DNA from 2 places in the Cupriavidus sp. genome. Region 1 is predicted to be linked to the other one. Evidence: riboswitches for the same ligand, from Rfam matches in the RefSeq annotation. Region 1 holds a riboswitch; the other holds the start of a gene.
What was found. Region 1 has a riboswitch for cobalamin ahead of ACO550_RS10485 (TonB-dependent receptor plug domain-containing protein). Riboswitches for the same ligand answer to the same signal wherever they lie in the genome.

Region 1 (8,868 bases):
AAACGCGGTTCCACCTCGCTGCGCGGCAGGCCTTCCACGCAGGCATCGAACAGCGCAGCGGTCTCGCGTGCACGCGTCGCGGGGCTGGTCACGATGCGATGCGGATGTGCCAGACCTGCCACGATATCGGCAGGTGCCGGTGTCACGGGCTGCACCAGCGCGAGGTCCAGGCTGCCATAGCAGACGCCTGGCGCCACCTGGGGTTGGGCGTGGCGGATTAGTACCACTTCCATGCGGCCGCCACGAGGTAGATCGACAACTCGGCCAGTTGCTGCGCCATGCCCAGGCAATCGCCGGTATAACCACCAAGCCGGCGCACAAAGTACGCACCCAATGCAGTGCGCAGTGCCGCCAGTACCAGGATCGTCACACCCGCAAACAGTGGCGAAATCCACAACAGCGGCAACACGCCGCAAGCCAGCGCGAACAACAGGCCCGTGCCAGCCAGTCGCTGCGCCACCGGCTTGGCCTTGCCTTCAGGCCGCACATACTCGTGCGTGGCCAGGAACGTGATCGCCATGGCGCGGCTGGCACCGTGCGCGGCAATCAGGATGGCCAGCAGGATCTCTACGCCGCCCGTCTCACCCACCGACACCAGCAACTGCCACTTCAGCAGCAGCGCCACCACGATGGCGATGGCCCCAAACGCGCCCACACGCGAATCGTGCATGATCTCCAGCACGTCTTCACGGCGATATCCGCCGCCGAAAGCATCGACGCAATCGGCCAGCCCATCTTCATGAAACGCACCGGTCAGCAACAGCGTGGCCGCGATGCCCAGCACGATGGCCACCGACGGCGACCACAACTGCCATGCGCCCCACGTCACCAGTGCGCCCATCACGCCGACCAGCAGGCCCACCAGCGGAAAATAGCGGGCGGCGGCGTTCAGGTAATGCGGTGCGAACCCCACCCAGCCTGCCAGCCGCTGCGGCAACGGCACGCGCGTGAAATAGCCAACGGCGGTCAGGAAGAAACGGAGTTCGTCAGCCATGGCGACTCACTATGCCGAGGCGTTGCTGACACCGGCACCACTGAAGGTAGCCATCTCGCGCAGGAAGGCCGCAGCCGACGCCACCAGCGGCCATGCCAGCGCGGCGCCAGTACCCTCGCCCAGGCGCAGGTCCAGCGCCAGCAAGGGCTCGGCCTTGAACTCGGCCAGCAATGCACGATGACCCTGCTCATGCGAGCAATGCGAGAACACGCAGTACTGCAGTACGTTCGGATCGATCCGCGCGGCAACCAGCAACGCCGCCGAAGCAATAAAACCATCCACGAGGATCACCATGCGACTGGCCGCTGCGGCCAGATAGGCCCCGGTCATCGCCGCGATCTCGAAGCCGCCGAACGTGGCCAGCACATCGAGCGGATCCGAAACTTCGGGGTGCTGCGCCAGCGCGCGCGCCAGGATCTCGCGCTTGCGGGCCACGCCAGCGTCGTCAAGCCCCGTGCCGCGGCCTGTGCACGTTTCCAGCGGCAGGCCGGTCAGCCTGCTCATCACGCAAGCGGCTGCGGAAGTATTGGCAATGCCCATCTCGCCGAAGCCGATTACATTGGTGCCCTGCTGCGCATGACGCAGCACGCGTGCGATGCCGGCATTGATGGCGGCCCCGGTCTCGGCCGGGGTCATGGCCGGCTGCTCGACGAAATTGCGCGTGCCGTTGGCCACCCGGCAGTTGACCAGACCGGGCGACGCAGGCAGCGGCGCGCGTACGCCCACGTCCACCACCTCGAGCGCCAAGCCGTGCAGGCGCGTGAACACATTGATGGCGGCGCCGCCGCCGAGGAAGTTCAGCACCATCTGCGCCGTCACCTCGGCCGGGAATGCGCTGACACCGGCATCGGCCACGCCGTGGTCGCCCGCGAACACGATGATCGCGGGACGCTTGAGCTCAGGCACGGTTTCGCCACGGATCAGGCCGATCTGCATGGCCAGCGCTTCGAGCCGGCCCAGCGAACCGGGCGGCTTGGTCTTGTCGTCGATGGCAGCCTGCAGCACGGCGCGCAGCGTTTCGTCGAGCGGCGCAATCGGCGGCAGGGTCATGGCGAATTCGGAAATCTGGGTCATGGCTACGTGGCTACTTAACTACTGATCTCAATTACATTTCAACGCCGCGCTGGGCCTTGATGCCTTGCTGGAACGCGTGCTTGACCGGCGTCATGTCCGTTACCGTATCGGCCGCTTCCACGAGTGCCGGTGGCGCACCACGGCCAGTGATGACCACGTGTTGCATCGGTGGGCGCGCGCGCAGATCGGCAATCACAGTGTCGACATCAAGATAGTGCAATTTCAGCGCGATATTGAGTTCATCGAGCAGCACCAGTCCGAACGACGGATCGCGCAGCATGCGGCGCGCCACTTCCCAGGCGGCCTCGGCCTTGGCCACGTCGCGGCTGCGGTCCTGTGTTTCCCACGTATAGCCTTCGCCCATCACATGGAACTCGCATTGATCGTGAAAACGCTGCAGGAACATTTCCTCGCCGCTCGGAATCGCGCCCTTGATGAACTGGACCACGCCCGTGTGCATGCCGTGCCCCATCGCGCGCACCACCATGCCAAAGCCCGAGCTCGACTTGCCCTTGCCGTTGCCGGTGGTGATCACGATTACGCCACGCTCGGCCTGGGCCGAGGCGATCTTTGCATCGACTACTTCCTTCTTGCGCGCCATGCGCGCGCGGTGGCGCTCGTCGCGGCCTTCGTCCTGGTTCTGGGTGTCGCTCATCGCGGATTTCCGTCGGGGATCAGCGCGGTATGGGTACCGTCGCTGATACTGATAATCGGGGTACGCAGTGCGCGTGAGCACTGCGCGGGAGTCAATACGTCTTGCGCGGGACCATGCAATGCATGGCCATCCTCGGCCATCAGCAACGCATGGCTGGCATAGCGGCGTGCCAGTGTCAGGTCGTGCAGGATCACCACGGCGGCATGGCGACCCGCGTGGGTCAGCCTGCGCAGCAGATCGAGCACCACGATCTGATGGCGCAGGTCCAGATGCGCGACCGGTTCGTCGAGCATCAGCAATGGTGCCTGCTGCGCCAGTGCGGCGGCCAGCGAAACCCGCTGACGTTCGCCACCGGACAGCGTCAAAACATCGCGCGTGGCCAGCGCATCGAGGTCCAGTTCGTGAATCACGTCGCGCACGATGCGGTCGTCGTCGCGCTGGCCCCAACCCCAGCCACTAAGGTGTGGATGGCGGCCGATACGCACTGCGTCCTCGACCACCATCGAGAACGTGTCGTGCACGGCCTGTGGCAGGTAGGCGCGCTGGCGAGCCAGCGTGGCCGGAGCCACCCGGCTGGCCACCGTGCCATCGACCTGCACCGTACCGCCATCGGGCGTGCGCAGGCCAGCCAGCACCCCCATCAACGTGGACTTGCCCACGCCGTTCGGGCCAACGATGCACCACAGCTGGCCAGCGCCGATCGACAGCGAGAGGCCATCCACCAGCACGCGGTTGCCGGCGCGCAGCCGTACATCGTGCAGGGACAGCCGCGGACATTCGGCGAGCGGTTCGAACCATTGGCTGACCGGACTCATCGCGGTCTCCGCAGCAACAGATAAAGGAAGGTCGGCACGCCGAGCAATGCCGTGATCACGCCCACCGGCAACTGCGCCGGGGCAATGATCGTGCGCGCGATCAGGTCGGCCGCCATCAGCAGCGTGCCGCCCAGCAACACCGACGCGGGCAGCAGCTGGCGCTGGTCGTTGCCCCACGCCAGCCGCACCATATGTGGCACCACCAGGCCGACAAAACCGATCGACCCGGCCGTGGTGATCGCGGCGGCAATCGCGAACGATGCAATCAGGAACGTGGCCAGCCGCACGCGACCCACGCGCACGCCCAGCGATTGCGCCACGGTTTCGCCGAGCAGCATCACATTCAGCGCGCGTGCCATCGGCATGGCCAGCACCAGTGCCACGCCCAGCGTCGCCAGCGCCCAACCATAGCTGCCGGTGCCGCTGAGATCGCCGGTCAGCCAGAACAGCATGCCGCGCAGGCGCGACTCGGGCGCGACGGCCAGGATCAATGTAATCACGGCACCCCAGCCGGCCGCCAGGATCACGCCCGTCAGCAATAGCCGCGCACCGGCCTCATGATGACCACCCTGGACTTGCGGATGCAGCAGGTCGCGTCGCGCAAGCGTGGCCACCAGCAACATTGAACACAGCGCACCGCCGGCGGCACCAACCTGCACCCACCAGTACGGCAGCATGAACAGCATCGCCAGCAGCGCACCGGTGGAAGCACCGCCAGACACGCCGAGCACATAGGGCTCGGCCAGCGGATTGCGTAACAGCACCTGCATCAGGGCACCCGATAGTGCCAGCAGCCCCCCGCATGCAAACGCCGCCGCCGCGCGCGGCAGGCGCAACTCGCGCACGATCGCGCCTGCCGTGCCGGTGTCCGCGCCAGTCAGCGCCTGCCAGAGTTGCGCGGCATCGAGCGACACGCTGCCCGCCGCCAGCGACAGTGCGAACACCGCCGCCCCGGCGATGGCCAGGACGCTCCAGACGGTCAGCGCGCGCCGCAACTCAGACATGGCTTACTTCTGGCGCCACCCCAGCGTGATGAACCCGGCCCGACCCTGCGTGTTGTACGGGAAGGCGAGCATGTAGTTCTTGTCGAACAGGTTTTCCACACGGGCGGCGACGAACCATTGCTTGTCGATGTTGTAGCGGGCGTTGAGGTTGACAATACCGTATCCGCCCAGCGTACGCGAGCCGGAATCGAGTCGCGACGACGATACCAGCCATTGGCCACCGAAGCGCCAGTTGCCGAAATTGCGACCCACGTCGAACGATGCATAGCGGCGCGCGCGGCGCAGCAATTGCGTGTTGTTCGCCTCGTCGACCGGGTTCTGGAAGGTCACGTTGGCGCCAAGGTCGGTACCCCATACCGTGGCACGCCAAGTGGCCTCGATACCCTGCACCTTGGCCTTGTTCACGTTTTGCGCCAGGTAGATGCCCGGCGATACCTGCGTCGACACGATCAGGTCGTCATAGCGCGTTTCGAACGCGGTCACGCGCAACAGTCCGGCGCTGGCGGTATCGACCTGCACGCCCGCTTCTGCGGACTTGGCGCGCTCGGGTTGCAGGTTCGGCTGGCCAAAGCCCGGATAGTACAGTTCGTTGAACGTCGGCGCGCGGAACGCATTGCTGATGTTGGCGATCAGCTTGACCTGCTCGGTCACGTTGAAGCCGTACCCGGCGAAGAAGGTGCCCTGGTTGCCGAAGTCGGAGTAATGGTCGTTGCGCGCATTGATCTGCAACTGGTGGCGACCGATCCGGCCTTCATATCCACCATAGACCGAGAACACGTTGCGCGAAGGGGCGTTGTACGAACTCGACGTCAGTTCCTGCTGCAGCCAGTCGGTACCGAACAGCAGCTTGTGATCGGGTGTCAGCGCATACTCGTTCTGCCAGTTGAACTGGCGGTTGCGCGTGCTGAACAGGCTGTCGAACAGGCCGTTCTTGGTGCCCTCGGAGCGATCCTCGCTCTGCGCGACCTTGAAGTGCGTGGTCCAGTTCGATGTCACCCTGCCGTTGGCGAATGCGGACAGCGTGTAGAGCTCGCTGTCCATGCGAAAGTCGTCGGTCGGCTTGCCGCTGGTGCTGTCGTAGGAGAGCTGGCTGTTGGAATAGTACGCCGCAAAGCCGGCATGCCAGTCCTGCGTGAACTTGTGCCGGACCTGACCTGAAACGCTCTTGTTCTCGTAGGGGTTGTCGCCCGGGTTCGGACCCGCGCCGCGTCTTACGCTGGCAGCGTTGGCTGCCGCCCACTGGTTGTAGTTGATCGACGAGAACCCGTCAGTCTTGAAGATGGAGCCCGTCAGGTTGAACGAGGTATCGCCAATCTGGCCGCCATAGCCCACCGTGCCCTGGCGTGTATTGTTGCTGCCGTACTCGACCTGCGCGTTCGCGGCCGGCGCCTGGCCGACGCCGTTCTTGGTAAAGATCTGCACCACGCCGCCAATTGCATCCGAACCATACAGGGCCGACACGTTGCCGCGTACCACCTCGATATGGTCGATCTGGTCGGGCAGGATATTCGCGAGCTGTGCCGTGCCGCCGCTGACCCCGGCAATGCGCACCCCATCTACCAGGATCAGCACCTGATTGGAGTTGGCGCCACGCATGAACAGCGAGGTATTGGCCCCCATGCCGCCATTGGTGGCAAACTCGACCCCGGCCTTGCCGCGCAACAGCGAGCGCAGGTCGGGCGCCTGCGAGTTGACGATGTCGTCCTGGGTCACTACCGTGGTATGCGGCAGCGCCTCGGTCACGCGTTGGGCAGTGCGCGATGCGGTGACGACTACCGGTGCCAGCGTCTGGGCTGGCTGGGTGGACTGTTCGGACTGGGCCGGGGTGTCTTCAGCGGGCGCGGTTTGCGCGAACGCCGACACATGGGATGCGGAAAAAACGGCAACGGCCGCCATGATGGCGGGCACGGACGGGCGAACCGGCGGCTTCACCGCGACGGTCGACCTGGATAGCGTGGAACGCATGAGCAGGATGGATAAGAACGGCCTGGCCCGTTCCCCCGCGGACCATATGGCGATGAGGCGTGCCGCGTGGGGGCGGACGCCCGCGTTCTACAGGCCGGTATCCGGGCTGACGACATCAGGCAGGCCGCCTTCCCGATCGACACGGATCAGTGGCGCTTGGCCGGCCCTGCGAATGACACCGAAAAACAAACTGGCGGATTCGCGATCGCTTACCGTTGCGGGGGCAGCACAGGTTGGCCTGCCCCGACATGACGTCGGCGCCCTGGCTCCCTGTTTCCCGTTGAACTGCGACCCCTACGTGTGGAGGCCGCGAGCACCTGGAACGGCGCGAGTGTAGGCAGTTTCAAAGTTGGCGTCAATGCGACCGATCAAGTTGCCGATAACCGTTGTTTGGCACGTGGAATCGTGCCGATCGGCGCAGATCGATGCAACTTCCGGTCGACACCCTAGTCTCATCGGGCACGTTGGCGGTAGCTCCCGCGCGTGCATCGGCTAGAATCCCGAAACCTGACACCAATTCCTACCGGACACGACAGGCACTATGCTCAACGAACTCGAACAACTGGCCGCCAAGATCGGGCGCGTGCTGCATCATGCAGACACCCTAGCGGCGGAGAACCAGCGACTGCGCGCGGAGATCGACCGCCTGCAGGCCGAGGCGAGCCAGTTGCGTGCGGACCGCGAAGCCATGGCGGCCGACCGCGAACTGCTCAATATCAAGATCGAGGAAGCCCAGCTGCGCATCCAGTCCATCCTGGACAAGCTGCCCACGGCCAGCGATGCGCGCCAGCTCGACCTGCTCGGTGACGGCACCCCGCGCGCCGCATCGGAAGGCTCGCAGCAAGCCCCCGGAGAACACGCATGAGCAACAAGCAAGTCGAAGTGATCATCGCCGGCCAGTCCTACCGCTTCGCGATCGCGCCGGACAATGAGGCCGCGCTGCTGGAAGCCGTGGCGCTGGTGGATGACAAGATGAACAAGCTCAAGGGCAGCGTATCGGCCAAGGGCGTGGAACGCGTGGCGGTAATGGCCGCAATCAGTATTGCGTCTGACTTCCTGGCCGCGCGACGCAAGCAGGAAGAAGACGGCACGATTCCCGTCGACGCGGTACGTGCACGCATTCGCGAGCTCAACGAGCGTGCCGACGAGGCGCTGCGCCAGTACGCACACGTGGGTACGCGCTAAGTACGCACAGGTGCGTGGCAGGCGGGCACGCATAAAAAACCCTGCTACGCATGCTTGAATTGCGTGGCCGTGACCACATATCACATGCATGTGAAGCCTGTGCCGCGCGTTAGCCGTGCATGGGTTGCGTGTTAGTCGCTGTGACGGCGCTGAGGCGGCACCGCGACAACACTGTGGTGGAAAATGTAACGACACGGCATGTCCGACTTGGTATGGCTGACATCGCGGTGTATAGTGGAGCCACTGTGCGGCGCAAGCAACCAGCACAGTTGAATGGTTGGGTTATCGTGCCCGGCCGCCGTTTCCATCCCATCTTTGTTTGAAACGGCAAACGTCTGACATCCCAAGCGTGTTGCACGCACAGGAATCAAAGTCAGACGTTTGACAGTTTCCCTGCCTGGTTCGTGAGGATCATAAACTCCTTGAACCGATATGCATTGCATGGTGCGGGATTATGTCGTGTGGGCGAGCGCGTCACCGCATTCACAGTCTGGGCCCAGCTTGGACTCCCTGAGTGGGTGATGTACCCAAAATGCGACTTCCGCAGCCACTCTGAACCTCACTTGGGTTCAGGATGCCGATCCAGCGGCCAAGGCGGGGACCCCCTTCAAGTGGTGAAGAGGCGGTGGTTTCAATGAACCACCGCCTTTTTTCATTTCAACGTCGAATCTGTCATACATGTCCGAGAAGCGAGCGCGGCAGTACTGGCTGATGAAGTCCGAACCGGACGAGGCCAGCATCGACGATCTGGCACGCGAGGGCACCCTGCCCTGGACTGGCGTGCGCAATTACCAGGCACGCAATTTCATGCGCGACCAGATGCGCATCGGCGATGGCGTACTGTTCTATCACTCGTCATGTCCCGAGCCCGGCATCGCCGGCATTGCCGAAGTCTGCTCGCAGCCCTACCCCGATCCCACGCAGTTCGATCCGAAGAGCAACTACTACGACCGCGCCTCGAAGCAGGAAGAGCCGCGCTGGTCGCTGGTGGATGTGCGTTTCGTGAACAAGAGCGCGCTGATTCCATTGCCGGCCTTGCGCGAGCATGACGCGCTGGCGGACATGGTGGTGCTTCGCCGCGGCAACCGGCTGTCCATCACGCCGGTCACGCCGGCCGAATGGCGTTTCATCACCGACAAGCTGATGAAGTAGCCGCCGCGGTTTCACCCGCGCGCA
Region 2 (8,868 bases), on a different contig from region 1:
CCGGCGAACTGCTATTGCGCATCGATGCGAGTGGAATATGTGGGTCGGACCTTCACGCGTACCATGGCCACGATCCCCGCCGCAAGCCGGGGCTGGTCCTGGGCCACGAGTTCGCCGGAACCATCGTCGCTTCCTCCGATGAATCCCGCATGCCCGTGGGGCAGCGCGTCACAGCGAATCCTCTTGTCACCTGCGGTCATTGCGACTACTGCCTTCAGGGGCGAGACAACCTCTGCGCAAACCGGGGCATGATTGGAATGAACCGGCCGGGAGCGCTTTCAGAGTACCTGGCGATACCAACGCGATGTGCAATTCCGATTCCCGGTTCATTGCCGAGCGTAACTGCTGCGTTGACCGAGCCGGCTGCCACGGCGCTACATGCGATCAACCTGACCATGCGGGCATTGACGCGGCCCTTGCCGGAGGCGCGTGTCCTCATCATTGGCGGGGGGGCCATCGGCATGTTGACCGGGGCGCTGGTGCATTCGTATGGATGCAGGCATCTATGCATTGCGGAAACCAATTCACTGAGGCGGGCGTCCGTCAGCCGCCATCTCGGATGCGAGGTGATCGATCCGATTGCCAATCCCCCAGGCGAATCCAGTTTCGATGTTGTCATCGACGCGGTCGGGGCGGCGCCCACCCGCAATCTGGCGATTGCGGCAACGCGGCCTGGGGGCGTGATCATGCATATTGGTTTGCAGGCGTGGTCGAGCGAGATCGACATGCGCAAGCTGACGTTGGCTGAGATCACGCTGCTAGGGACTTACACCTATACGATGGCGGACATGCATGCCACCGTACGGGCCTTGGAACATGGCAGCTTCGGATCCCTCGAATGGGTGGAAACGCGGGCTTTGGCAGACGGCCCGGCTGCTTTTGCCGATCTTGCCGCAGGGCGCGTCGCGGCGGGAAAGGTCGTGCTGATCCCCGAACTCGGCTGAATTCCTGCCGGGGTGCTCTCGAAAAGAGCTCCCGGATTTTTTTGGTCATTCAACTCATATATATGAGCTAGTTGACATGGATGAATCTAGCGCCTACGATGTTTTCACGGTTTCACGTTTGACCCACACGAAGGAGACAAAAATGATTCACGTAGTACTGCATGACGCCAAGGACACCGTTGCGGTGGCAGTGGTCGAAGGGATCGAGCCCGGCACGAAGCTCAACGCCTGGATCATGGATGAAGACAAGGTGGTGACCGTGACCGCGCTGCAACCGATTCCAATCGGGCACAAGGTCGCGCTGCGCGATATGGCCCTGAACGAAACGGTCTACAAGTACGGCATCGACATCGGCAAGGTCGTGGCGCCCATCAAGGCCGGCGAGCACGCTCACGTCCACAACATCAAGACGAAGCGCTGGTAAGCCACGCCGGCTTGCGCGTTAGTCACGTAGTCACCGAAACCGCTTCCCTGCAAAAAGTACCTGAGGACCCCGTCATGTCCGTAATCGATCAAAACACCACGTTCTGGGGCTACCGCCGCGACAATGGTCGCGTGGGTGTCCGTAACCACGTCATCATCCTGCCGCTGGACGACCTGTCCAACGCCGCCGCCGAAGCCGTTGCGGTGGCCATCAAGGGGACCATGGCAATTCCCCATCCCTATGGCCGGTTGCAGTTCGGTCCGGACCTGGACTTGCATTTCCGTACGCTGATCGGCGCGGGCAGCAACCCCAACGTCGCAGCGGTGGTGGTGATTGGCATTGAAGATGGCTGGACCAAGAAGGTGGTCGATGGCATCGCCAAGACGGGCAAGCCGGTGGTGGGCTTCGGCATCGAAGGCCACGGCGATCACGAGACCATCATGCGTGCGTCGAAGGCCGCGAAGGAATTCGTGCAGTACGCCACGTCGCAGCACCGCGTTGAATGCCCGATCGGCGATCTGTGGATCTCAACCAAGTGCGGTGAATCGGATACCACGTCCGGCTGCGGCGCCAACCCGACGGTCGGCAATGCATTCGACAAGCTTCATCCGCTCGGTACGACACTGGTGTTCGGTGAAACCTCGGAACTGACAGGTGGCGAGCATATCGTGGCCAACCGCTGCGCGAACGACGAAGTCCGTCACCAGTTCATGGCAATGTTCGAACGCTATCAGGGCATGATCGATCGCTGGAAAACCTCGGACCTCTCGGAGTCGCAGCCGACCAAGGGCAACATCGCCGGCGGCCTCACGACCATCGAGGAAAAGGCGCTGGGCAATATCCAGAAGATCGGCAAACTGTGCACCGTCGATGGCGTCCTTGACAAGGCGGAAGAGCCGACGCACCCGGGTCTCTGGTTCATGGACTCATCGTCTGCCGCTGCCGAGATGGTGACGCTGTGCGCGGCCGCCGGCTACGTCGTACACTTTTTCCCGACCGGGCAGGGCAACGTGATCGGCAACCCGATCGTCCCCGTCATCAAGCTGTGTGCCAATCCGCGCACGGTGCGCCTGATGAGCGAACACATGGACGTCGACTGCTCGGGACTTCTGCAGCGCGAGCAGACGCTGGACCAGACCGGTGACAAGCTGCTCGAATGCATGCTGGCCACCATCAACGGTCGCTGGACCGCTGCCGAAGCACTTGGTCACCGCGAATTCGTGCTGACCCGCATCCACGAGTCCGCATGATGAAGCGAATCTGCATCAGCGAGTTCATGGACTCAGCCGCGGTGCAGACGCTCACCCCTGGTTTCGACGTGCAATACGAACCGGGGTGGGTGGACCAGCGCGCCGATCTGCTGGACGGCCTGGGCGATGCGCACGGGCTGATCGTGCGCAACCGCACCCAGGTCGATGCGGCGCTGCTGGCGGCGGCTAGCCAGCTCAAGGTTGTTGGTCGGCTCGGCGTCGGCCTGGACAACATCGATGTCGAGTCCTGTCGCCAACGCGGCATTCGCGTCATCCCGGCACTCGGTGCGAACGCAAGGTCCGTGGCCGAATACGTGGTGACCACGGCTGCCGTGCTGTTACGCGGCGCCTACCTTTCCACTGCAGAGGTGGCAGTTGGCAAGTGGCCGCGCGCGAAGTTGTCCGATGGCAGGGAGGCCCTGGGCAAGACGCTCGGTCTGGTGGGCTTCGGCGATATCGGCAGGCGCACGGCGTCATTGGCGAAGGCCTTCGGCATGGAGGTGATCGCGCACGATCCGATGCTCGCCGCGGCCGATCCTGTGTGGGCAGCAACAGGTGTGCGGTGCGTGACCTTCGACGAACTGCTTTCACAGGCCGATGCAGTGAGCCTGCATGTGCCGCTCGTCGACGCCACGCGCAACCTCATCGATGTGGGCCGGCTCGCGGCAATGAAGTCGGGCGCAGTGCTGATCAACACCGCCCGAGGTGGCGTGGTGGATGAATCTGCCTTGGCCGATGCCTTGCGTGCGGGACATATCGGCGGCGCTGCGCTGGACGTATTCGAGGTCGAGCCATTGTCTGCCGGCAGCCCGCTCGTCAACGCACCGAACCTGATCCTTACGCCTCATATCGGTGGAGTCACGCAGGAGGCCAATGCCCGTGTGTCGATGATGATCGCCAACGAAGTGCGGAAAACCCTGGAGGCAAGCACATGACTCTTGTTCGCCTTGACGTCCTGGAGCGTACTGCGGCGTCAGCCTTGCGTCGTGCCGGTGCGAGCGCGACACAAGCCTCGGCAACGGCAGCCGCGCTGGCACGCGCCGATGCAGCAGGGCTGCCATCGCACGGCGTTTCCCGTGTACCGATGTATGTGGCACATCTTCGCCATGACCGGGTTGACGGCAATGCCGAGCCAACTGCAAGTGCCAAACGTGCTAGTGCGGTGCTTGTCGACGCGCGCTGCGGTTTCGCCTTCGCAGCTTGCGACCTTGCTGTGACAGAGGCTATCGGACGCGCCCGTGTGACCGGGGTCGGCGTTGCCGCGGTCACCAATAGCCACCACTTTGGCGCGGCGGCGTTGCCGCTCGATGCGGTTGCCGAGGCAGGCATGATCGGGATTGCAATGGGCAACTCTCCGGCAGCCATGCCCGCATGGGGAGGCAAGCGGCCGCTGTTCGGGACGAACCCCATCGCGGCCGTCTTTCCGCGGCGCGGCAAGGCTCCCGTCGTGATCGACCTGTCGTTGTCCGAGGTGGCGCGCGGCAAGATCATGGTCGCCGCCAAGCAAGGAAAGGCAATCCCGTTGGGCTGGGCACTGGACGAGAACGGTCAGCCAACCACCGATGCCAAGGCAGCGCTGCGCGGTTCCATGTTGCCGGCTGGCGGAGTCAAGGGCGCGATGCTGGCGCTTATGGTCGAACTGCTGGTGACATCGCTGGCCGGCGCGCAGTTTGGTGCGGAAGCCGATTCGTTCTTCGAAGACGCAGGGAATCGCCCGCGCATCGGCCAGCTATTCCTGGTGCTGGATCCCGGCGCATTCGCGGGTAGCGAAGCCTACGCGGAGCGTGTGGAAGCCCTGCTAAGCGCCATGCTGGGCGACGAAGGTGCGCGCCTGCCGGGCGCACGGCGGCATCGCGCCCAGAAGGAAGCCGCAGAACATGGAGTAGAGATCCCGGACGCGTTGTGGAGCGAGCTTCGCACAATGGCAGGAGAGACAGCAGGGGAGTCGGCAGGAGAATCAATCAAAGCCTAGCGCATTTCATCATCCGAGCAGCGGCGAGCCTGCGTAAGACGGGCTGACGACCACAAAGGAGACAAACCATGCATCGACGCTTTAACCTTGGCGCGCGCAGAAGCTTTTGCTGTGCGTTCACGACGTTGGCAGTGATCGCGGCCCTGGCAGGGCCTCAAACCGTGGCTGCGGCAGCGCCGCAGGATGGCGTGGCGAGTTATCCGGACAAGCCAATCCGGTATGTGGTTCCGTTCGCCGCAGGCGGCCTGACTGACCTCATGGCGCGCACGGTGGCCCAGCAACTGTCGGAAGAATGGAAAAAGCCCATCGTCGTGGACAACAAGCCCGGTGGCAATGCCAACATCGGGGCAGACCAGGTTGCGAAAGCGCCTGCGGACGGCTACACATGGTTGGCGGTAACGCTGACGCATGCGTCGAACGTGACGCTGTTTCCCACGCTGCCGTTCAGTATGCAGAAGGATTTGCTGCCTGTCGTTCGAGTCGCTTCGTCGCCCATGGTGGTGGTGGTCCCGGCCAATTCTCCGATCAAGTCAATGAAGGAGTTGGCGGCCGCCGCGCAAAGGTCGACATTGAATGCCGGATCTAGTGGGAATGGCACGCCGCCTCATCTGACGCTTGCGCTGTTCGAAAGCCAGAGTAAGGTCAACCTGACGCACGTGCCATACAAGGGCGGCGCGCCTTCCATGACGGATCTGATCGGTGGCCAGATCGATGTGGTCTTCTCCAATTTCCCGGAATCGCTGGCGTACGTGAAAGCCGGGAAACTGCGGGCCCTGGCGGTCACCACCCGCGAGCGTCACCCATTGCTTCCGGATGTGCCGACCGTCGCGGAGGCGGGGTATCCCGACCTGATTGTTGAGAACTGGACTGGCCTGATGGTGCCAGCCGGTACGCCGCGCCCCGTTGTGGAGAAAATTTCCGCATCCGTGGCGCGCATGCTGGCAAATGAATCGGTGCGCCAGCGCATTGCGGCAGCGGGCTTCACACCGGCACCGCAAAGCGGTCCGCCGTTTGCCGAGTACTTCGGTACGGAAGTGACGCGATGGGCCAAAGTCATCGAAGAGAAGCGCATCCGGGTTGAGTGACATCGATGTTCCGCGCTGGTTGCCAATGGGACGCACCGGTTTCTTGGGGGCTGGGAGCAAGTTCAGTATCATGTAGTTTATCTATATGAATGTCGGCTTGCCGGCTTTGAAACCGCATAACCTGAGGATATTCGTCGTGGGTTCCAGATTCGACGCCAGCGCTTCCATTGGTGGCGTTTTGTACAAGGATGTGAAACGCGCCATTCTGGCCGCGCTTTCGGAAGGCGAGTGGAAGCCGGCCGAAGCAATTCCGTCGGAACGGAAGCTGATCGAGCGGTTCGGCGTTTCCGTCGGGACACTGCGCAAAGCGATCGATGAGCTGGTGGCGGAGAACATCCTGATTCGCCATCAGGGCCGGGGCACGTTCGTAGCAACGCATCGGCTGGAAGACCACTTCTTCCGGTTCTTCCGTGTGGTGCGCCAGGACGGGCATCGCGACTATCCAACCGTGCGGCTTGTGAAGTTCCGACGTGCCAAGGCAGACAAGGCCGAAGCAGCGGCGCTGGGACTATCGGTCGGTGACCCCGTTTTCAGGTTCTCCAACGCGCTTTCGCTGGAGAAAACGCCGGTCATGATCGATGACATTACGGTACCGGCAGACAGGTTCCCGACGCTCACGGAGGCGCAACTTCGTGAGCGACCGAATACGCTATACAACTTCTATCAGGATGAGTTTGGCATCAACATCATCCGCACCGAGGAGCGGCTGCGTGCGACCCTGGCGGACAAGGAAGATAGTGAGTTGATCGGCGCGCCTGAAGGCTGTGCGTTGCTGCTGGTCTTGCGGGTAGCGTATTCATACCACGATGAACGCATCGAGTATCGCGTCTCAAAGCTCAACACATCGCATCATGAGTTCACGCTGTCGCAGCCTTGACGGCTGAGCCGCGTCGCTCACAAGTTGGATGCTCTGTCTCACCGCACCAATCCATCGACGGACTTGGATATCTACCAAATACGCCAACTTCGATATCAAATCGAGCCCTCTGTCGCCGGCTCGAATCCAAAATGTGTTGTTTCTGTTACGGAGTTGGGCTCGTAATGGATAGTTACGAGTAGAATGCGCTCGCGGCGCGTACCCCTTGCGCGCCGAACGTGATGCAGGTGCCGATGGGAAATCCCATTGGTTAAACGGGAAACAGGAACGCCGCAAACTCGGCCAGCCTGTGCTGCCCCCGCAACGGTAAGCAGGTTTGGGAACCATCACGTCGGCTCTGAGTTTTCGAGTCGACAGTCACTGCGCAACAGCTTTGCTGCCGCGGGAAGGCGATGGCATCCTGGAAGCGAACGCTTCCAACCTGCAAGCCCGGATACCGGCCTGTTGTCATCATCGACACTCATTGCACGGACGGGGTCGTCCGGCTTCACGATGAAATACAACTTGTCTGCGTTTTCCGCTGGCCGCTCGCGCTCGGCACAATTCCGCCTGCGCTTGTCGTATGGACGCCAGCCGCGCCTGCTGGCTGCCTCGCTCGGCACCGTTGCCGGCCTGAACCTTCCCTACGCATTTGCCCAGGAGATCCCTTCGGAGAGGAAGGAGAGCACGCTCCCGGCCATCACGGTCAGCGAGGTCGCGCAACCCGGACTCGCACTGTCGAAGCCCGAATACACCGGCAGCCGGCTTGGCCTGACGCCGCTGGAAACACCCGCGAGCGTTGAAGTGCTCATCGGCGAAACGATTCGCGCGCGCGGCGACCTGAGCGTGCGCGAAGCGGTCACCCGGGCCACCGGTATCACGGCGAACCCGGCGCCGGGCAACGGCGGCACGTCGCTGGCCGCGCGCGGTTTCGCGGGGCAGGGCTCGGTCATGCAACTGCTCGACGGCACGCGCATGTACGTGGCGTCGGGCACCGTCACCTTCCCGTTCGACACCTGGTCGGTGGATCGCATCGAGGTCCTGCGTGGTCCCGCTTCGGTCATGTATGGCGAAGGGGCAATCGGCGGTGTGGTCAACGTGGTGCAGAAGAAGCCGATCCGCGGCCCGATCGAGAACGAACTCCAGATCACTGGCGGCACTGAAAAAACCGCGCGCGTGGCGTTCGACAGCGGCGGCAAGGTCAATGACAACCTGTCGTACCGTTTCGCCACCGCCTACAACCGCTCGGCCGGCTGGGTCGATCGCGGCGACTCGAACAACCTGATGGTGTCGGCGTCGGTGCGGCTGGACGTCAACCCGGACTTCAACCTGACGCTGTCCTATGACGACGGCACCCAGCATCCGCAGCAGTACCTTGGCACGCCACTGGTGAACGGCAGCCTGGATACTTCGCTGCGCAAGAAAAACTACAACGTGGGCGATGCCCAGATCAGCTATCGCGACCGCTGGACGCGCCTGAACGCCGAATGGACGCCCAATGACCGCGTCACGGTGCGCAACCAGTTCTATTACCTGACCAGCCATCGGCACTGGCGCGACAGTGAGACCTATACGTTCCTGCCGGCCACCTCGCAGGTACGCCGTACCGACTACCTGGAAATCCTGCACGACCAGGAACAGGTGGGCAACCGCGCGGACATCACGGTCAAGAGCAGGCTGTTCGGCCTCGACAACGCCACGACGGTGGGCTTCGACGTCAACAAGATCAATTTCACGCATTCCAACAACTCGCCGTATGGCGGCTCGTCGACGGTCAATGCGTATGACTTTGATCCGGGAATGTTCTTCAGTCCGCCGGGCATCGTTACGTCACCGCGTTTCCGCACCAACACCACGCAGTACGCGCTGTTCGGCGAACATCGCATTTCCGTGACGGAGAAGTGGTCCGTGATCGGTGGCGTGCGTTTCGACCATGCGGCGATGACCCGTACCGATCTGGTGGCCAACACGGCCTGGGACAAGACCTTCGCCAATACCACGTGGCGCGTGGGTACGGTGTACCAGTTCACACCGAGCCTGTCGGTCTATGCGCAGTACGCCACGGCCACCGATCCGCTCGGCGCGCTGATTACTACGTCCGATGCGCAACGGAACTTCGAACTGGCCACCGGCAAGCAGGTGGAAGTGGGTGTGAAGCAGGCGTTCTGGGGCAATCGCGGTGAATGGACATTCGCGGCTTACGAGATCCGCAAGAAGAATCTGCTGTCGCGTGACCCGGTCAATCCGACCATCACGCAGCAGGTAGGAGAGCAATCGTCACGCGGACTGGAAGCCTCAGCCAGCGTGGAAGTGGTGCGCGGCCTGCGTCTGGATGTC

Region 2: linked by a shared signal. The riboswitch ahead of ACO550_RS18485 (TonB-dependent receptor) and the one ahead of ACO550_RS10485 (TonB-dependent receptor plug domain-containing protein) in region 1 are both predicted to bind cobalamin.

Annotation. Positions count from the first base shown of each region.
Region 1 is NZ_DBHKYV010000005.1:124,937-133,804, reverse strand. Features, by position in the region: gene ACO550_RS10515 (histidine phosphatase family protein) at 1-233, opposite strand, end outside; gene ACO550_RS10510 (adenosylcobinamide-GDP ribazoletransferase) at 218-994, opposite strand; gene cobT (nicotinate-nucleotide--dimethylbenzimidazole phosphoribosyltransferase) at 1,004-2,044, opposite strand; gene cobO (cob(I)yrinic acid a,c-diamide adenosyltransferase) at 2,100-2,723, opposite strand; gene ACO550_RS10495 (ATP-binding cassette domain-containing protein) at 2,720-3,538, opposite strand; gene ACO550_RS10490 (iron chelate uptake ABC transporter family permease subunit) at 3,535-4,542, opposite strand; gene ACO550_RS10485 (TonB-dependent receptor plug domain-containing protein) at 4,546-6,507, opposite strand; cobalamin riboswitch at 6,582-6,843, opposite strand; gene ACO550_RS10480 (hypothetical protein) at 7,049-7,372, shown strand; gene ACO550_RS10475 (cell division protein ZapA) at 7,369-7,692, shown strand; RNA gene ssrS (6S RNA) at 8,080-8,297, shown strand; gene ACO550_RS10465 (EVE domain-containing protein) at 8,371-8,844, shown strand.
Region 2 is NZ_DBHKYV010000014.1:95,686-104,553, forward strand. Features, by position in the region: gene ACO550_RS18450 (alcohol dehydrogenase catalytic domain-containing protein) at 1-944, shown strand, start outside; gene ACO550_RS18455 (UxaA family hydrolase) at 1,087-1,368, shown strand; gene ACO550_RS18460 (UxaA family hydrolase) at 1,443-2,618, shown strand; gene ACO550_RS18465 (NAD(P)-dependent oxidoreductase) at 2,618-3,553, shown strand; gene ACO550_RS18470 (Ldh family oxidoreductase) at 3,550-4,590, shown strand; gene ACO550_RS18475 (tripartite tricarboxylate transporter substrate-binding protein) at 4,659-5,675, shown strand; gene ACO550_RS18480 (UTRA domain-containing protein) at 5,812-6,552, shown strand; cobalamin riboswitch at 6,765-7,011, shown strand; gene ACO550_RS18485 (TonB-dependent receptor) at 7,045-8,868, shown strand, end outside.